One region of the Anaerobacillus sp. 63XJN7_5_ISO-PGPR-S23-430 genome, then DNA from elsewhere that is predicted to be linked to it. Evidence: a T-box and tRNA genes for the amino acid it is inferred to sense, from the RefSeq annotation. Region 1 holds a T-box; the other regions hold tRNA genes.
The links. A T-box is a leader RNA that pairs with one kind of tRNA and senses whether it is charged. The one in region 1 lies ahead of ileS (isoleucine--tRNA ligase), so its partner is inferred to be a tRNA-Ile.
Positions count from the first base shown of each region.

Region 2: it has a tRNA-Ile gene. The T-box ahead of ileS (isoleucine--tRNA ligase) is inferred to sense a tRNA for this amino acid. The anticodon was not compared.
Region 3: it has a tRNA-Ile gene. The T-box ahead of ileS (isoleucine--tRNA ligase) is inferred to sense a tRNA for this amino acid. The anticodon was not compared.

Region 1 covers NZ_CM149686.1:1,767,576-1,769,839, reverse strand. Annotated here, with positions in the region: gene ileS (isoleucine--tRNA ligase) at 1-822, opposite strand, end outside; T-box leader at 932-1,141, opposite strand; gene AC0VYJ_RS09585 (DivIVA domain-containing protein) at 1,216-1,728, opposite strand; gene AC0VYJ_RS09580 (YlmH family RNA-binding protein) at 1,820-2,264, opposite strand, start outside.
Region 2 covers NZ_CM149686.1:97,708-99,971, reverse strand. Annotated here, with positions in the region: rRNA gene AC0VYJ_RS00500 (23S ribosomal RNA) at 1-695, opposite strand, end outside; tRNA gene AC0VYJ_RS00495 (tRNA-Ala) at 917-992, opposite strand; tRNA gene AC0VYJ_RS00490 (tRNA-Ile) at 1,049-1,125, opposite strand; rRNA gene AC0VYJ_RS00485 (16S ribosomal RNA) at 1,236-2,264, opposite strand, start outside.
Region 3 covers NZ_CM149686.1:323,366-325,629, reverse strand. Annotated here, with positions in the region: rRNA gene AC0VYJ_RS01815 (23S ribosomal RNA) at 1-994, opposite strand, end outside; tRNA gene AC0VYJ_RS01810 (tRNA-Ala) at 1,143-1,218, opposite strand; tRNA gene AC0VYJ_RS01805 (tRNA-Ile) at 1,230-1,306, opposite strand; rRNA gene AC0VYJ_RS01800 (16S ribosomal RNA) at 1,482-2,264, opposite strand, start outside.

The DNA.
Region 1 (2,264 bases):
TTCTTCTTTTAATTGATCAACAAGCTCTGTTGCTACAACATATTTCGTACCATCCGCTTCAATGACGCTGTATTCAAACTTCTCATTCAACGCAATGGCAAGGTTTGAAGGAATTGTCCACGGTGTTGTTGTCCAGATGATAAATTTCTCTTCGCCATCAAGAACACCTTTTCCATCTTTTACATCAAACGCAACGTAAATCGATGCAGAGCGCTTATCTTGATACTCGATCTCAGCTTCTGCTAATGCTGATTCAGATGTCGGAGACCAATAAACGGTTTTTTTATCTTTATAAATATAACCGCGTTTTGCCATTTCTCCGAACACTTTAATTTGCTGTGCTTCATAGCCTTTATCAAGCGTAATATATGGATTATCCCAATCAGCACGAACTCCAAGTCGCTTGAATTGTTCACGCTGACGATCAACTTGTTTTAATGCGTATTCTTCACATTTCTTTCTAAATTCAGCAACCGTTAACTTCTTACGATCGACGCCTTTTTTCGTTAACGCCTGCTCGATTGGAAGTCCGTGCGTATCCCAACCAGGAACATATGGAGCATTAAAACCGTTCATTGATTTATATCGAACGATGATATCTTTTAAAACTTTGTTCTCTGCATGACCCATATGGATGTCACCATTTGCATATGGAGGGCCATCATGTAGGACGAATAGGGGGCGGTCCTTCGTTCTTTCCTGTACTTTTTCATAGAGATTAATGTTTGCCCATTCTTTTTGCATGTCGGGCTCTTTATTCGGTAAATTTCCTCTCATCGGAAATTTTGTTTTTGGCATTAAGAGCGTTTCTTTATAGCTCATGAGGTTTCCTCCTTCAACTTATAACGAGCAACAACCGTAACGATCTTCAGCCACTCGGGAGTTGTTTCTTCAAAGTGTGCTACAAAATAAAAAAACCTTCTCGTCCCCGAAAAGGGACGAGAAGGTTTTCCCGTGGTACCACCCAAATTAAGCTTTGCGCTCACTTTGCATTCGTAACGTGAATGATTCGCCGAGGCTTACTTATCGTTCAGCACGGGACTCAGGGGCGATCTTCTCTGATTGCTTAACACCGGCTCACACCATTCCCGGCTCGCTTTGTTAAGTAAGAATCAGATACTCTTCCCATCTTCGTCGATCGTTATTGCTATTAATAGAAGTATAGTGTAAATAAAAATAAGAAGTCAAGGAAATGACAAAAAATAAATGAGTGCTTTATGCTTTTTCTTCGATTTGCTCCTGTTGCTGATCTTCTTCCTCATCAAATCGAGCCACTAAGCCATCCCAGTCTTCATTATTTAGCATCTCTAGCTGGGCTTCAACTAGCATACGAAAACGCGTGCGATAAACCGCTGCTTGTTTTTTCAGCTCTTCATTATCCATGGAGATTTTACGCGCTTTAGCAAGCGAATCATTAATAATGCGGTCGGCATTTTTCTCAGCTTCTTTTACGATGAGCTGGGATTCTTTCTTAGCGTTTTGTCTCACTTCTTCCGCTGACTCTTGTGCTACTAGGATCGACTTATTTAACGTTTCTTCAAGGTTTGAGAAGTGCCCAAGTCGTTCTTCTAGAAGCTTCACTCTCTCATTCAATTCTTTCTTTTCTCTGATTACCGTTTCATAATCTTTGATTACCTGATCAAGAAACTCATTGACCTCATCTTCATCATAACCGCGGAATCCGCGTGTAAATTCTTTGTTATGAATATCTAATGGTGTTAAAGGCAATTCAGCCACCTCCGATTTACTCTCTTTTTTCATATACCCGGCTTACTCGTATTTCGACAATCATTTGGATATTCCTTCTATTTATGACAAACTATTTACGAATTTGATACGTAATTCGCCATTTATCCCGCTTTGTTTTGCCATCAACAGAAATAATCTTACTTCTACCTGAACCTCGTAACGATAAATAGTCTCCCTCTTTCACTTCAGCAGAAGGTTGACTGACGATCTTCCAATTTAATTTCGCTCGATCATGTTCAATCATCGGAGCAACCTTACCTCGTGATAGATTGTATACTTCAGCAAGTACCGTATCCAAACGAAGGCTTGTTACTGTGCCTGACTGCTCCTGCCAGGAAGCTTCTACGACGCTTACGCTCGTTAATGGAATTTCGTTAGGAGATATGGACGCTTTCCCTGCATGTGTTAAATTCATTTTCACGAAATCCGCAATTTCCTTCGCTACGATTAAATGCGCAGCACTATCCTGCACAAGGATATCTCCAAACTTCTCACGCTTAATTCCAAGACCCATC
Region 2 (2,264 bases), 1.7 Mb from region 1:
TCGCCCTATTCAGACTCGCTTTCGCTGCGGCTCCGCCTTCTCAGCTTAACCTTGCACGGGATCGTAACTCGCCGGTTCATTCTACAAAAGGCACGCTGTCACCCATTAACGGGCTCCAACTAGTTGTAGGCACACGGTTTCAGGTTCTTTTTCACTCCCCTTCCGGGGTGCTTTTCACCTTTCCCTCACGGTACTGGTTCACTATCGGTCACTAGAGAGTATTTAGCCTTGGGAGATGGTCCTCCCGGATTCCGACGGGGTTTCACGTGTCCCGCCGTACTCAGGATCCGTCTCGGAGGGCATCGGATTTTGACTACAGGATTGTTACCTTCTCTGATGGACCTTTCCAGGTCGCTTCGTCTATCCGTGCCTTTGTAACTCCAAAGAGACGTCCTACAACCCCAGAGGGCAAGCCCTCTGGTTTGGGCTGATTCCGTTTCGCTCGCCGCTACTCAGGAAATCGCGTTTGCTTTCTCTTCCTCCGGGTAATGAGATGTTTCAGTTCCCCGGGTCTGCCTTCCATTCCCTATGTATTCAGAAATGGATACCATCCTATTAAAGATGGTGGGTTCCCCCATTCGGAAATCTCCGGATCAAAGCGTACTTACAGCTCCCCGAAGCATATCGGTGTTCGTCCCGTCCTTCTTAGGCTTCTAATGCCAAGGCATCCACCGTGCGCCCTTAGTAGCTTAACCTTCGATTTGTTAGGCATTACTGCCATAACGCATCAGTTATTACTAAGTTATTGCATAAAAAATAATTATTGGATGTCGTTGTTTGTGCTATCTAGTTTTCAAGGAACAAGGCTACTACTTGAATCCACTTTTATGCTGCCTTGCACCGAGGAAGCCAACATCGTTAGCATTACTCGAAGACGCAGGTGCATATTTGTTTCATTTCATTATAGTAGATGTGTTGGTGGAGCCTAGCGGGATCGAACCGCTGACCTCCTGCGTGCAAGGCAGGCGCTCTCCCAGCTGAGCTAAGGCCCCAAATGATCCAAATGGCATTCAACCAAGAGGAATAGATTGAATCAACAAAACTTTTATGGTGGGCCTGAGTGGACTCGAACCACCGACCTCACGCTTATCAGGCGTGCGCTCTAACCAGCTGAGCTACAGGCCCATAAAGGCTTGTTAACTATATTTAATTGAAAGAATAAATCATTCTTTCAAAACTAAACGAAACGCTCATGTAAGGTTGGTAACGCAAGTTACCTTCGTAATTCTCCATAGAAAGGAGGTGATCCAGCCGCACCTTCCGATACGGCTACCTTGTTACGACTTCACCCCAATCATTTGTCCCACCTTCGGCGGCTGGCTCCATAAAGGTTACCCCACCGACTTCGGGTGTTACAAACTCTCGTGGTGTGACGGGCGGTGTGTACAAGGCCCGGGAACGTATTCACCGCGGCATGCTGATCCGCGATTACTAGCAATTCCGGCTTCATGCAGGCGAGTTGCAGCCTGCAATCCGAACTGAGAACGGCTTTATGGGATTCGCTTCACCTCGCGGTGTTGCTGCCCTTTGTACCGTCCATTGTAGCACGTGTGTAGCCCAGGTCATAAGGGGCATGATGATTTGACGTCATCCCCACCTTCCTCCGGTTTGTCACCGGCAGTCACCTTAGAGTGCCCAACTAAATGCTGGCAACTAAGATCAAGGGTTGCGCTCGTTGCGGGACTTAACCCAACATCTCACGACACGAGCTGACGACAACCATGCACCACCTGTCACTCTGTCCCCCGAAGGGGAACGTCCTGTCTCCAGGATTGTCAGAGGATGTCAAGACCTGGTAAGGTTCTTCGCGTTGCTTCGAATTAAACCACATGCTCCACTGCTTGTGCGGGCCCCCGTCAATTCCTTTGAGTTTCAACCTTGCGGTCGTACTCCCCAGGCGGAGTGCTTAATGTGTTAACTTCAGCACTGAGGGTGGAACCCCCCAACACCTAGCACTCATCGTTTACGGCGTGGACTACCAGGGTATCTAATCCTGTTTGCTCCCCACGCTTTCGCGCCTCAGCGTCAGTTACAGACCAGAGAGCCGCCTTCGCCACTGGTGTTCCTCCACATATCTACGCATTTCACCGCTACACGTGGAATTCCACTCTCCTCTTCTGCACTCAAGTCCTCCAGTTTCCAATGACCCTCCACGGTTGAGCCGTGGGCTTTCACATCAGACTTAAAAGACCGCCTGCGCGCGCTTTACGCCCAATAATTCCGGACAACGCTTGCCACCTACGTATTACCGCGGCTGCTGGCAC
Region 3 (2,264 bases), 1.4 Mb from region 1:
GCAGTCTGACTCCCGCGGATAAATCGTTGGCATTCGGAGTTTGACTGGATTCGGTAATCCGGTAAGGACCCCTAGTCCAATCAGTGCTCTACCTCCAAGATTCTTGCCGCGAGGCTAGCCCTAAAGCTATTTCGGAGAGAACCAGCTATCTCCAGGTTCGATTGGCATTTCACCGCTACCCACACCTCATCCCCGCATTTTTCAACATGCGTGGGTTCGGGCCTCCATTCAGTGTTACCTGAACTTCACCCTGGACATGGGTAGATCACCTGGTTTCGGGTCTACGACCACGTACTATTTCGCCCTATTCAGACTCGCTTTCGCTGCGGCTCCGCCTTCTCAGCTTAACCTTGCACGGGATCGTAACTCGCCGGTTCATTCTACAAAAGGCACGCTGTCACCCATTAACGGGCTCCAACTAGTTGTAGGCACACGGTTTCAGGTTCTTTTTCACTCCCCTTCCGGGGTGCTTTTCACCTTTCCCTCACGGTACTGGTTCACTATCGGTCACTAGAGAGTATTTAGCCTTGGGAGATGGTCCTCCCGGATTCCGACGGGGTTTCACGTGTCCCGCCGTACTCAGGATCCGTCTCGGAGGGCATCGGATTTTGACTACAGGATTGTTACCTTCTCTGATGGACCTTTCCAGGTCGCTTCGTCTATCCGTGCCTTTGTAACTCCAAAGAGACGTCCTACAACCCCAGAGGGCAAGCCCTCTGGTTTGGGCTGATTCCGTTTCGCTCGCCGCTACTCAGGAAATCGCGTTTGCTTTCTCTTCCTCCGGGTAATGAGATGTTTCAGTTCCCCGGGTCTGCCTTCCATTCCCTATGTATTCAGAAATGGATACCATCCTATTAAAGATGGTGGGTTCCCCCATTCGGAAATCTCCGGATCAAAGCGTACTTACAGCTCCCCGAAGCATATCGGTGTTCGTCCCGTCCTTCTTAGGCTTCTAGTGCCAAGGCATCCACCGTGCGCCCTTAGTAGCTTAACCTTCGATTTGTTAGGCATTACTGCCATAACGCATCAGTTATTACTAAGTTATTGCATAAAAAATAATTATTGGATGTCGTTGTTTGTGCTATCTAGTTTTCAAGGAACAAGGCTACTACTTGATTAGTATTAATCATTAGTAGATGTGTTGGTGGAGCCTAGCGGGATCGAACCGCTGACCTCCTGCGTGCAAGGCAGGCGCTCTCCCAGCTGAGCTAAGGCCCCAGGATCTTTTATGGTGGGCCTGAGTGGACTCGAACCACCGACCTCACGCTTATCAGGCGTGCGCTCTAACCAGCTGAGCTACAGGCCCACAAAAGAAAAGTAAATACCCCGACATAGCCATTAGCCGGAGGTGTTTCTTAAAAGAGACTTGCTCTTCTTCAAAACTTACCTTTTCAGTTGAAAGAAGTAAATCATTCTTTCAAAACTAAACGAAACGCTCATGTAAGGTTGGTAACGTAAGTTACCTTCGTAATTCTCCATAGAAAGGAGGTGATCCAGCCGCACCTTCCGATACGGCTACCTTGTTACGACTTCACCCCAATCATTTGTCCCACCTTCGGCGGCTGGCTCCATAAAGGTTACCCCACCGACTTCGGGTGTTACAAACTCTCGTGGTGTGACGGGCGGTGTGTACAAGGCCCGGGAACGTATTCACCGCGGCATGCTGATCCGCGATTACTAGCAATTCCGGCTTCATGCAGGCGAGTTGCAGCCTGCAATCCGAACTGAGAACGGCTTTATGGGATTCGCTTCACCTCGCGGTGTTGCTGCCCTTTGTACCGTCCATTGTAGCACGTGTGTAGCCCAGGTCATAAGGGGCATGATGATTTGACGTCATCCCCACCTTCCTCCGGTTTGTCACCGGCAGTCACCTTAGAGTGCCCAACTAAATGCTGGCAACTAAGATCAAGGGTTGCGCTCGTTGCGGGACTTAACCCAACATCTCACGACACGAGCTGACGACAACCATGCACCACCTGTCACTCTGTCCCCCGAAGGGGAACGTCCTGTCTCCAGGATTGTCAGAGGATGTCAAGACCTGGTAAGGTTCTTCGCGTTGCTTCGAATTAAACCACATGCTCCACTGCTTGTGCGGGCCCCCGTCAATTCCTTTGAGTTTCAACCTTGCGGTCGTACTCCCCAGGCGGAGTGCTTAATGTGTTAACTTCAGCACTGAGGGTGGAACCCCCCAACACCTAGCACTCATCGTTTACGGCGTGGACTACCAGGGTATCTAATCCTGTTTGCTCCCCACGCTTTCGCGC